Regions from separate parts of the Paenibacillus sp. FSL H8-0175 genome, predicted to be linked through region 3. Evidence: riboswitches for the same ligand, from Rfam matches in the RefSeq annotation. Region 3 holds a riboswitch; each other region holds the start of a gene.
The links. Region 3 has a riboswitch for cyclic di-AMP ahead of MHH46_RS00190 (3D domain-containing protein). Riboswitches for the same ligand answer to the same signal wherever they lie in the genome.
Positions count from the first base shown of each region.

Region 1: linked by a shared signal. The riboswitch ahead of MHH46_RS27100 (alpha/beta fold hydrolase) and the one ahead of MHH46_RS00190 (3D domain-containing protein) in region 3 are both predicted to bind cyclic di-AMP.
Region 2: linked by a shared signal. The riboswitch ahead of MHH46_RS26515 (TrkH family potassium uptake protein) and the one ahead of MHH46_RS00190 (3D domain-containing protein) in region 3 are both predicted to bind cyclic di-AMP.
Region 4: linked by a shared signal. The riboswitch ahead of MHH46_RS10985 (KamA family radical SAM protein) and the one ahead of MHH46_RS00190 (3D domain-containing protein) in region 3 are both predicted to bind cyclic di-AMP.

Region 1 covers NZ_CP150299.1:6,117,290-6,120,400, reverse strand. The annotation lists gene MHH46_RS27115 (Nif3-like dinuclear metal center hexameric protein) at 1-531, shown strand, start outside; gene MHH46_RS27110 (hypothetical protein) at 616-789, shown strand; partial or broken gene MHH46_RS27105 (glyoxalase) at 867-977, opposite strand; cyclic di-AMP (ydaO/yuaA leader) riboswitch at 1,224-1,410, shown strand; gene MHH46_RS27100 (alpha/beta fold hydrolase) at 1,498-2,325, shown strand; gene selD (selenide, water dikinase SelD) at 2,929-3,111, shown strand, end outside.
Region 2 covers NZ_CP150299.1:5,989,724-5,992,834, reverse strand. The annotation lists gene MHH46_RS26520 (CPBP family intramembrane glutamic endopeptidase) at 1-1,057, opposite strand, end outside; cyclic di-AMP (ydaO/yuaA leader) riboswitch at 1,378-1,553, shown strand; gene MHH46_RS26515 (TrkH family potassium uptake protein) at 1,618-2,976, shown strand; gene MHH46_RS26510 (TrkA family potassium uptake protein) at 2,990-3,111, shown strand, end outside.
Region 3 covers NZ_CP150299.1:40,633-43,743, forward strand. The annotation lists gene MHH46_RS00180 (HD domain-containing protein) at 1-381, shown strand, start outside; gene MHH46_RS00185 (TatD family hydrolase) at 433-1,203, shown strand; cyclic di-AMP (ydaO/yuaA leader) riboswitch at 1,402-1,631, shown strand; gene MHH46_RS00190 (3D domain-containing protein) at 1,917-3,083, shown strand.
Region 4 covers NZ_CP150299.1:2,561,966-2,565,076, forward strand. The annotation lists gene MHH46_RS10980 (YafY family protein) at 1-491, opposite strand, end outside; gene MHH46_RS10985 (KamA family radical SAM protein) at 634-1,809, opposite strand; cyclic di-AMP (ydaO/yuaA leader) riboswitch at 1,945-2,086, opposite strand; gene MHH46_RS10990 (AraC family transcriptional regulator) at 2,135-3,111, opposite strand, start outside.

The DNA.
Region 1 (3,111 bases), 1.1 Mb from region 3:
CTGATCGAACATTCCCCAATAGCTATTTTTCGTTATCATGATTATTGGCATCGGCAAGAGCCGGATGGGATTATGATGGGTTTGCTGCGAGAGCTGGATTGGTCAGACTATGTGGAAGAGCAGCAAGCGGCTGCTACGATTCTCACTATTCCTGCTATGACTGTAATGGAAGCTGCTCAGTATATTAAAAGTAAGCTAGGCATCTCTTATGTACGCGCTGCTGGTGACCTGTCTCTGTCCTGCAAACGCGTAGGGATATTAGTAGGTTACAGAGGAGGTGGGATGATGGCTATTCCGCTTTTTAATGATCACAATCTTGATTTAATTATCGCTGGAGAGGGACCAGAGTGGGAGACTCCGGAATATGTGCGGGATGCAGGGCACCAAGGCAGATCTAAAGCGCTCATCATGTTGGGTCATGCGGAGAGTGAAGCGCCGGGGATGAAATATTTAGCTGAAATCTTAGCAGACAAATATCCCATGCTTCCTACCCGGTTCATTGCTGAACAACCCATCTATCAGATGGTTTAATCTGGGAAAATTAAGAGTACGGAATAAATAAACATATTATGGAGAAAATGAAGGGAAACAGGTCACTGAGAAAGGAGTGTTTCAATGGAAATTCCTTTGGAGGCTGATGAAGTATTAAGTCGGATCAAAAAGCTGCAAAGCGACGGAAGCTCAATCAGTAAAAAACAAGTAAAGCAAAGCGACCCAGAGCTTATGAGAAGTGCGCTGTTCTTTTTTCCAAGCTGGGAGCATGCATTGAAAAACGCCGATCTTTTGTAGCCATAGTATTGTAAAAGGAAGCTAAGTGGACAGGGGGAGATCTCTGATTCTGCTTAGCTTTTTTCTTTTTTATGAAATCATTCGTGCTGTTCATGTGAAATAATATTAACAAGCTTGCCAAACGGATCGGGGACATAGAAACGACGAACACCCCAAGGTACAGAAACTGGCCCAATATTGGTATTGAAGATTGTCGTTTCTTATTAAATAGGAAAGTACTGGTGAATCACCCCCTTTTTCGCTTGCTTCAGAGCTGTTTTTCTAAAGAAAACGAGTAAACAAGAGCAAAAGAAAGAGAAAATGAAGAGTATGCTTAATATGAAATGAAAAGCATTGCTTTCAACATTATTTTGACCAGAGCCCTCCTTTACAAGAAAACCTTACAAGAGTATGATTCATCTCAGAACTGAGAATTATCTTAAATTTACAATTACATAAGCAATCCGCTTAATTTCCGTTTCTGGAAAGCGGGGGAACCAACAACTGGCAGCCGATGTGAGAGTCGGCACTGGTTATGGGGTGAATCCTGTTCCGGGTGCATAATATGCATCCCTGCAGGTAGGGCAACTCTCACTGCCCGAATCCGACAGCTAACCTCGTAAGCGTATGGAGAGAGGATGAATGGCGTGTTTAGTGATGAATAGCCACAGAGAATCCCTCTGTGGTTTTTTGCTGCGTTTTTAAGCAGATATAGTCGTAGAATTTATTATGAAAGAGGTGTTACCTTTGCCTATCGCTAAACTGAACGGAACTTCGCTCTATTATGAAATCAATGGAACTGGCACTCCGGTTGTGTTTATCCATGGACATGGATTAACACACAGTATGTTCAAACCACAGCTGGAGTATTTTTCCGATAAATATAAAGTGATTTTGTGCGATTTACGGGGGAATGGCAAGTCTGGTAAACTGCTGGAGGCCCCACATGAGATTATTGAGACGCAATGTCTGGATCTGATTATGCTGTTGAATGACCTAGGTATCCGTGAAGCAGTTTTTGTAGGAATCGCCTATGGTGGCTTAGTCGTTCAGCATATTGCCAAACAATATCCTGAGCGTGTAAAAGCAATTGTGGTCGCGGATAGCTTTTGTAGGACTCACGGATCAACAATAGTAGGGAAAATACAAACTATGGCAGCATATTGCAGTTTACTAATGTATTATCTCCCAAGCGAGCTGGTGTTGCCTTCGATTCGGATGATGTACCGAGAGCGCTGGAGTCTGGCCTACAATGAGATTAGAAGAGGACTGCTGGACAAACGCCCCCGGGAGTTATATCGGCAAAGGCTGGCTACGAGCCATGTTGATTACACCAGATGTTTAAAGGCTTTTAAACGTCCTGCATTATGTATTGTGGGGGACTTTAATGAATTTGGAGTGAATTGTATGAAGGAAATGGTGTCTCAGCTGCCGCAGGCGCAGTTGGCGATTATTCCGAACGCATTAGATCCAAGTAATCTGTGCCAGCCGGAGCAATTCAATGCGATTCTTCAGCGTTTCTTAGAGAAGCAGCAGGGCAGTCAGCAGATTAGCTGATCTATAGGGAGACCTTCACAAGCGAAGCGTTTAAGTGAGAAAATAGGCGTCCCATAGCCAGGGCGGAATGAGCTGGCTATGGGTCGTCTTTCTGGGAAGAACTTTAGGGGAATTCTCCCTAAAATGAAGGAGATTATGGCTCCTAGAACGTAGATTAGGGAAATCCTCCCTAATAATAGGATGTTTTTAGCCATAAATGGGTATTTGCATGAATTTTTAGGGAGGAATTCCCTAAAAACCTCATTTTAAAGCGATTATCGATGAACATTAGGGAGGATTTCCCTAATATAATGGACATCCAATTAAAGGCTGGCTTATCCGTAGTGAAATCTACGAATGAGCCAGCCTTTGGTTATTTTACTAACCGATGGATGTTGAACATTTACAAGCATATTGTACCTAGAACGCTACTTAATGTCCCTACCCTACCACAGCACCAAATATAGCTCACCCGACGTGGGAAAGAACTGTAGGCCCTAAGTAGTGAAGGTAAGTGTATAGAAGGAGGCGTAGTAAGCAACGCATCTGCTACTCTTGCATTTTGTACAATGCGATCTACTCGTGTAAGATTAAGATAATTCATACTAAAGGAGCTGAGTCATGATGTCTCAAGCTGAAACTATAAAACTGACTTCATTATCTTCAAAAGGGGGCTGCGGCTGCAAAATCGGTCCCGCCGATCTCATGCAGGTTATTCGTAGTCTGCCACCAACTGTTCCTAACCCGGATCTACTTGTAGGTCTTGATACTAGTGATGATGCAGGGGTGTATCGTTTAAGTGATGAA
Region 2 (3,111 bases), 1.2 Mb from region 3:
CTTCCTCTTTTCGCCATAGGCCATTACCGCCCACTAAAGAGAAGTAGAGCAAGGAGGACATCAGCAGGCTGTACAAAGCATAAATGATAAACATAATGACAGAGGTAATCTGTGCTTCTAGCCCTTCGCCCGTTGATTCAGGCAGCATATTATAGGTGCTGATCATCATGATTACAAAATAGGCTGAGCTTAGGAATACTCCACGTTTAAAGGAAGTATGCTCTCTTCTAAGAATACTGTAGACGAGTGCCAGAATTCCTAAAATCAGTGTGGGTATACCGTAACCGAATAATGTTAGCTTTTCCGCTAAAGAGGTCTGTCCTTGTACGTAGGAGGTATGCCAAGCCGGTGCAGTGAATCCGGCATTAAAGCTGGATACCTGCTCTCCACTGAAATCAAAATAATAGTGCAATAAGGATTCGCCGACCTGAACAGTACTATCCGTATACACTAGCCCATGGCTTCCTGTATTCGATTCAATTTGTAGCTTGGCAGGATTTACTTCCCATTCCTGAAGCCAAGGACGAGCAAGATTCTCCTTCTGCGCTAGAGTGAGGTCAGCTCCCTTGTCCTCTTTTGCACCAACGGAAGCGATGCCTGACCCCTCTTCGGAGACAACTTTTGCAGCCTTTGAGAAAGCGACAATCTTACCGGTATACATATTGAGGTCAACGATGATTTGCGGTTCTTGCTCCGCTGAAGGAGTAAGCGTTGCCCGAAAGACATCAAAAGGATATTTTTGATCCAATTTTTTCTTGGTGTAGTCCTCCACAAGCTTCTCGCGAGACATATAACCATAAAAGGAAGAGTCCGTCTGGTAAAGTACATTCCATTGATCGTTTGGTGCTTCGGTGTAGTTGAGCTTTTGTTCTGCGAATAATATGGCTTGGTCACGGGCTTCTGCCTTGCTAATGACGGTGGTATCTTCACCTGTAGGGCTACTAAGCAGTGAAGGGGAAATCTGAAACATAATAAATAGAATAAGACCGATAATGCCCGAGATGATGAGCCTCTTGGAGAGGGCACGTTGCTGTAAGGGCTGGCCGACGGGATTCATGTAACGCCTCCTTGTTATGTACTGACAATGTTATGTTCCATTATAGTATTAGTGCCTGGTTGGTTACAAAAAACATTATATGTTCTTTTTATGGGTAATAGAGATAGTATAGAATAGTCATGTGAATTTATACCATGAATTTTATCGTGTTCATTTCTGCACGAATGATGAGAATCGGTGTAATTGCAGGGAAAACACGGAAAAGTGATGAGAAAAGGCACTCCTTTTGATGCAGTCTCTTTAAACCGCATTTTTTCATGTGAATGAGCATTAATTGTGTCTTTGTGAATTCACTAAATAACGTATATAATTTGTATGCAATTGTATAGTAGCCGAATTTCTGGTGAAAACGGGGGAACCATAAGAAGTGATGAAAAGTGGAGTGTACACGATAAATGGCACTTTCATCAGGGGTGAATTTCGTTCTGGGAACGAATAGGGCAGCCTGCACAGTCCGAATCCGACAGCTAACCTCGTAGGCTAATTTACTGCAGGAACCAAGTCAGCATTGGTTTTCCAGTGCTTTTTTTGTTGGAATTTTTGATAAGAAGGTGAGCAAAGTGGCTTCACAGTTTCGCAGGATTTCTGAATTTAAGTTTCTGAAGCTCTCGCCGCCGCAGATACTGGTGCTTGGTTTTGCATCGATCATTCTGATAGGGGCCTTGCTGCTTATGCTGCCCATCTCAAGCACAAGCGGGAATTCCGTGGAATTTATTGATGCATTATTTACTTCAACGTCGGCAACCTGTGTTACAGGGCTTGTTGTGCTGGATACCGGAACTTCGTTCACCATTTTTGGGAAAACCGTAATTATGATCCTGATCCAGATCGGCGGCTTAGGTTTTATGACCATGGCCACTCTATTTTCACTGGTGTTAAAGCGTAAAATATCTTTGCGGGACAGGCTAATCCTACAGGAAGCCATGAATCAAGGCTCTATGGAAGGAATTGTGCGACTGATCCGGAGAGTCCTCATATATTCTCTTGTCATAGAAGGCTGTGCCGCTGTGCTGCTGTCTATTCGCTGGGCTTTTGATATGCCGTTGGGAAAAGCGATTTATTATGGCATATTTCATGCGGTGTCTATGTTTAATAATGCGGGGTTCGATATTTTTGGGGATTTTCGCAGTTTAACTGATTATGTATATGATCCGCTTGTGAATATTATTGTGATGTTTCTGATTGTCTCCGGCGGGATTGGTTTTATTGTAATGTCAGATCTGGTGGAGTTTCGGGTAACCCGCAGGCTGTCTCTACATAGTAAAGTTGTCTTGTCCACCAGCACAGGGCTGATTCTGATCGGAGCTTTGGTTATTTTTATATTTGAGTTTACTAACACTCGTACCCTGGGTTCACTGAATTTCGGCGGTAAAATATTATCGGCCTTCTTTCAATCCGTGTCTCCCCGTACGGCTGGCGCGAACACAGTAGATATTGCTGGACTTCGGCAGGCTACACAATTTTTTATAGTGATTCTTATGTTTATTGGTGCTTCTCCGGGCTCAACGGGCGGGGGGATTAAGACAACAACCTTTACGATGATGATTGGTGCTGTAATTGCTATGCTGCGTGGACGGGAAGATGTTGTGTTGTTCCGTTATCGGCTGGCTCAAGAGCGCATCTACAAGGCATTAACGATCACGCTGCTGGCTTTGTTGTTAATCGCCTCTGTGTCGATGATACTCTCCACAACTGAAGACAGTAATTTCTTGGCAATCTTGTTTGAGACGACCTCCGCCTTTGCTACGGTAGGACTGACTATGGGGCTAACTCCGGAACTGTCAGCGATCGGTAAGATTCTACTCTGTCTGACGATGTTTGCAGGTCGGCTAGGTCCACTAACCTTAGCGTATGCACTCGGTCCCAAACAGGGTAAACCACTGTATAAGTATCCGGAAGGTAAAATAATTATTGGATAGGAGTTAATTAGAAATGAAAGCACAGCAATTTGTAGTAATCGGCTTAGGTCGCTTCGGTTCAAGCCTGGCGCTTGAGCTGATGGAAATGGGCTACGAGGTGCTCGGCATTGACCACCATGAAGAACGCGTGGAGGA
Region 3 (3,111 bases):
TTATTAAGCGACTTGTGTACCCGTTTTATTCATCGTAAACTGTATAAATATGTAGAGATCGAGAATTTGGATACAGATATGATTACGGAAATCCGCAGCAGTTTTGCGGGAGCGGGACTTAACCCAGAATATGACTTAGAGATTGATTATCCGACAGATTTGCCTTATGATGTGTTCCGTCCAGGAGCAGCCTTCGACAATAATCAAATTTTACTGCTTGATCGGAATGAGCAATTGCGGGAAATTTCAGAGGTATCGGATATTGTGCGCTCAATAAGCGGGATTCATCGTGGCAGATATCACCTATATTTCCCACAGGATAAGCTGAAAAAAGCCCTTACACGGTTGCCCTCTTCTGTAGCAGAGATTTTTGCAAAATAATACAAATATTTATGGAACTATTGATAAAAACAACAAGGAGTGAGCTTTAAAATGTATCTGTTCGACACTCATACACATTTAGATGCGCCTCAATTCGACGAGGATCGCGAGGAAGTTATAGCTCGTGCAGTAGAGGCCGGAGTTAGCAAGATGATCAATATAGGATTTAATCGGGAAACGATCCCTTCAACGATGAAGCTGGCTGAATCTTATGATTATATTTATGCAGCGGTGGGCTGGCATCCACAGGATGCGATTGATATGAAAGAGGGGGACCTCGATTGGATCGCCTCTCTTTGCAGCCATGAGAAAGTGGTGGCCATCGGAGAGATTGGGTTGGATTATTATTGGGATACCTCTCCCAAGGATGTGCAGCAGGAGGTCTTCCGCAAACAAATTGGACTAGCCCGTGAACTAAAAATGCCAATCTGCATACATGACCGTGATGCCCATGAAGATGTCGTACGGATTTTACGGGAGGAAAAAGCAAATGAAATTGGTGGCGTAATGCATTCTTTCTCAGGCAGCTGGGAAACCGCAAAAATGTGTCTAGATCTAGGATTTCATTTGTCATTTGGAGGACCGATCACGTTCAAAAATGCCAGAGTGCCTAAAGAGGTGCTTGCACAGACGCCATTGGACCGATTATTGATCGAAACAGACGCTCCATATTTGACTCCACACCCCTTCCGAGGCAAGCGAAATGAGAGTGCTCATGTGAAGTTAGTAGCAGAGGCTGCGGCTGAAATTAAAGGGTTAACATGGGAAGAATTGGCTAAAATTACGTATGCGAACGCACTGGAACGATTTGGGATTGTCTGAAAACAGGAGTAAAACGGGTGAAAAATAGAGAATGGCCGATATATTAAACTTTTTTAATATAAAAACGGCTGATTATTACAATATTTTAACCATATATTTGCGTAAACGTGGTTGAATCGTCCTTTACAACATGCATCAAAACAGGATATCATCTTTTCAGTGATGTGAGCTGTTGTTATTGTGACAGCCATTGATTCATGGATCGTCTCGCTGAGTCTCCGTATGGAGAACGGGGGAACCAATATTGAACTGCCGCATGCCTGTATCTTGAATACGACTAGGAATTGCCGCAGAACAATATTTGATTTCTTCACGTGGTCTTTGGGGTGAATTTAAGGGCAACCGCCGTGAGCGGGTGACCTGAAATAGGGCGTCTCTCTTTCGTCCGAACCCGACAGCTAACCCCGTAAGCGCAAGTAAGAGAGGCAACCTCGTGCACAAACATTCCCGCGTATTCTGACATCGGAGAAGCCACGAAAGAGTCCTCAAGAGAACTCTTTTTAGGCTTCTTTATTTTTGAATAAACTGAATGTTGCCCGCATACTGTTATATAACAGGTGTGGGAGTAGCTGTGCCGAGCAGGCGATCCATGAGCAGGAGACGCTAAGTTAATACGTGCGTATCCTGTGACAATCTCAAATAGTTTCGTCAAAGAAATTCAGTCCTCATGATATACAAATTGACGACGAGGCTATGTAAGGAGGATGGAGAGAATGGGCTTATTCCAACCAGAGGTATCCCATGATTCGCAGTCATCCAGCAGGTCTTTCGCATTACGGTGGGAGCAAGTAAATACTCGCGTACTTTTACTTGCAGGTGTGATTTCAATCGCAATCGCGCTGTTAATTCTGCTGTACGTACACGGTCAAAGTAATAAACAATTAGTTTTAGTAATAGACGGGCAAACACAGACACTTGAAACGCGAGAAGCACTTCTTGGTGATGTGTTGGAGAAAGAGCAAATTTCGCTGCAGCCGCATGATGAATTATCTTTAGGTCTGAGTGATGAAATAAAAGACGGTGACCGTGTCGTTATCAATCGTGCGCAGAAATTTAGCCTTACTGCGGACGGAGCAACAAAAACGTTATATACGACCGAAGACACTATCGGTCAAGCGATTGACAAACTGGGTATCAACCTAGAAGGCTATGACAAGATTTTTCCTTCGTTAGACACCACCATCTCTGCTGACATGGAGATTAAGATCGTTCGTATCAACAAGCAAACGGTACAGCGAACAACTAACTTACCTTTCCGTGTTATTAAGACAGCAGATCCCTCCCTTACTGTGGGAACAGTTAGAGTGGCACAGGCAGGCAAACCAGGCGTCATGGTTCAGCATATTGAAAAGATCTATCAAGACGGAGAACTGGCCTCTATGCGCATGATCGGCAAGGAAGTACAAACGGTAACAAAAGATAAGATCATTGCCGTTGGTACTAAAGCACTTCCTAAGCCTACTGTAGTTGCTAAAGCTACAACAACTTCCAAATCAAGCACTACCTCCAAAACGACTAAAGTTAGCGCTAAGACTAAGAACGTCACAAGCAAGGCTGGCGTAGACTTTGAGTACAAGAAGATGATTAAGAACGTCTCCATGACAGCTTATTCGTCAGAAGAGCCAGGGATAGGTACTAAAACTGCCTCCGGAACACGCGTAACGGAAGGTCGTACAATTGCAGTAGATCCGAATGTAATTCCTATTGGCTGGTGGGTTTATATCGATGGGCTTGGATTCCGCCGTGCAGAGGATACTGGCGGTGCCATTAAAGGCAATAAAGTGGATGTCTATTATGATTCCCTGAGCCATGCTCGTAATTTCGGCCGTAAATCACGTACCGTTTATGTGATTGGACCTGTGAAACCAGAGCTTAACTAGAACTGAAGCTTTTGCAAAAAATCCTTTG
Region 4 (3,111 bases), 2.5 Mb from region 3:
TGAAGCTTTACTGGTTCCATTTCACGGGTTGTACGTTCATTTTTTACACTGATGTAATCAAAACGGACAACATTTCGTTCCGCAATAGCCGCACGTAAAAGAGGAAGTGCGTCAGGATCCGTACGCCGGGTTTCAAGATCCACCGCGAGACTAGAGGTCTGTGGCTCCGTTCCAATCGTTTGCAGCCGTTCAATGGTTCCTTGCGTATGCTCATCTTCAAACACGGAAGAAAGACTGTTAAGTACAGTAATCAGAGAAGTGACATCATACGAACGGAGCAGGCTTTTATCCATTTTATATCCGTCCATGATGCCATATCCACCTTTAGTACCCTGATACGATACGACCGGGATGCCAGCGGCACAAATCACATCGATATCCCTATAGATTGTTCGCTGGGAAACCTGAAACTCTTCAGCCAGCTTGGAGGCAGATAAAACTTCGTGGTTCAATAGTTTATAGATCATAGAAATCAATCGTTCCAATTTCATGTGTGCATTCCCACCCATTAGTCCATTTCGTGTTACAGCGTGATTATATCATAGATTTTTTCGGGCTAATTTTGGGCGGGAGGAGTTTTGTTGTTGGTGATGAAGAAATATCCTATGACAGAGTCTGACAGAGTTGATTAATCTATTTACAGATTAAATCCGCAGGCTCGCCTGATAAATCATTAACAGAAATAATAGCATCGTTTTTTTTCACAGGTGGGGTCCAATATTGCTCATTCCCAGGCAGGTCATCGAACCATTCGGCGTCCTTTGGACAATCTAGAATCATAAACTTTCCGTATTCCTGATCTCTGGATTGATGGTATTTGAGATAGGCTTTTCCGTTATCAATGGCGAGAATTTCTATTTTTCCTGAGGTGTGGCTCATGGATAAGCGTACTCTTTTGCCAAGTCCTGAGGTTCTGGCTTTGGCTTCTTCTACAATTTGATAGACTTGCTCGAGCGGTAATACGAAATCCCGGTTTCCGGCTACGGGCCGGTTCACAAAGAAGTAGTAGGGTGTAACGCCAGCCCATGAAAGCCGGTCCAGTAGTTCCCCTAAAATAACGGGATCATCGTTGATGCCTTTGAGGATGGGGGTCTGATTTACGACAATTGCCCCTGCGTTGTGGAGAGCTTTAAATGCTTTTTTGGCTTCAGGTGTGATTTCACGAGGATGATTGATGTGCGCCATAACATAGATTCGTTTGTCTTCGGTAGAGTAAGTACGAATCAGCTCCAGCAGTTCTTCGTCTTCAGAGATCCGCATCGGATTAAATACGGGAATTTTGGAACCCAGTCTAATGATCTTAACATGCTCAATGCTTCTTAGATTTTCAATAATGGATCTTAGCTTCGGTGTGGAGAGAATTAAACTGTCCCCGCCCGTAAGAAGTACGTTGTTAATCTCCGGATTATTTGCGATATACTCCAAGCCCGGAGAGACATCAGCCATCGCCTCTTTCACGTCATTTCGGAAAAGACGCTTACGGAAACAGTAGCGGCAATAAGCCCCGCAGACCTCGGATACAATCAGTAGTGCAGTGGTTCTATACTTGTGCTGACAACCAGGTACCACATAATTCGTGTCCTCATCGGAGGCGTCCCAGCGCCCATACTCCAGCAGTTCACCTTCGTTAGGAATAACCAGCTTACGGATGGGATCATTTGGATCATCCCAGTTAATTAAAGACAGATAGTAGTCATTTACACGAAAAACAAATTTGTCCGTAATTTCTTTCAGATTCTCTTTTTCCAGCTCAGACAACATAGCTATTTTGTTAATATCCGTGAAGTACTTTACCTTTTGCACGTACATCTCTCCTTTGTCTCGTAGTGTGAGAAAAATGAGGGAGCCTTAGTGTCAAAGGCCAATCTACTGCCAGCAGGGTCCAAAAAAGCACGAAAAGAGACCCTTAGCAAGGGTCTCTGGTTATGTAAATAACATGGAAAGCAGACCCATCCACTGCTGACGAGGTTAGCTGACGGACTCGGGTAAGATGGTACCCTACATTCTAATGCTCAATGATTCGCCCCAATTAACTGGTTCCCCCGCTTTTCAACTGTAAAAGTTGGAAATTAAGCGTAGATAAAGTATACCCTATCAAGTTTTGATAAGTCAAAAGAGAATCCTAGATTCACTTTCAATTGTTAGCGCTACTTCCGCCGAGTAGTTTAGGCAACAGCGTTAGCAGCTTCTCCCGGGTTAACGCATCACTAGAGTTCCATTTGCTTCCGTCGAGCAGATAAACATGTCCCTGACGTACTGCCGGGAGATTGTTCCAAAGTGAACTGTCTAGTAATCGTTCCATCGCAGCTCGCGAGTCTTTGCGTTCCGGAATGAGCATGAAGATATGATCTCCGGCGTAGGCAGGCAGTCGTGTTGGATCAACTTCGGCGAACCCTAACTCTTCGTCCAATATGGCCTGGATCTCTTCGGTCGGTTGTAAACCACATGGGGCATAAAGCGCAGTGGAGAATCCGGACATTCCCATAGCATACAGATGATCTCCATGATCATAGACCAAAGCAGAGGCGGTTTCTCCAACTTGGAGGGTTGTCGTGTAAAGCTGCTGCCACATGGCAGCGTTTTTGATTGTGAATGACTCCAGCCATGCTTCGGCTTCGCGCTGTTTACCTAGCCAACTGCCTAGTGTCCGCATTCGTTTGTCGAGAGATGCAAATGAATCAAAGGTGAGTGTCGGAGCGATACCAGAAACTGCTCTGTAGGCTCTTTCATCACTATTTGCCAAAATGATCAAATCTGGGTTTAGGGAAGCGGTCAACTGCGGGTCCAGTGGAAACCCGACGTTGGCGAGCTTCTTAAGCCGATGTTTATAGACGCTGTTCCGGGCGAACGCTTCATCTCCACCGATAGGCTTTACGCCTAACGCGAGAAGGTCGCCAAGTGTTTCGCCATGATAGACAATACGTTTCGCTCGCTCTGGAATCTCCACCTCATGACCCGTCCAATCCTTGACGGTAAGCTTACGACCTTTCTGATGTGCATATTGTCCGGGTGTAACTCCGGTTTTTTGCCGAAAGCGGCGGCTAAAATAGTATTCGTCCGAGAAGCCGACCAGTCTGGCGATTTCCCGCAGTGGTTCAGTCGATTCCTGCA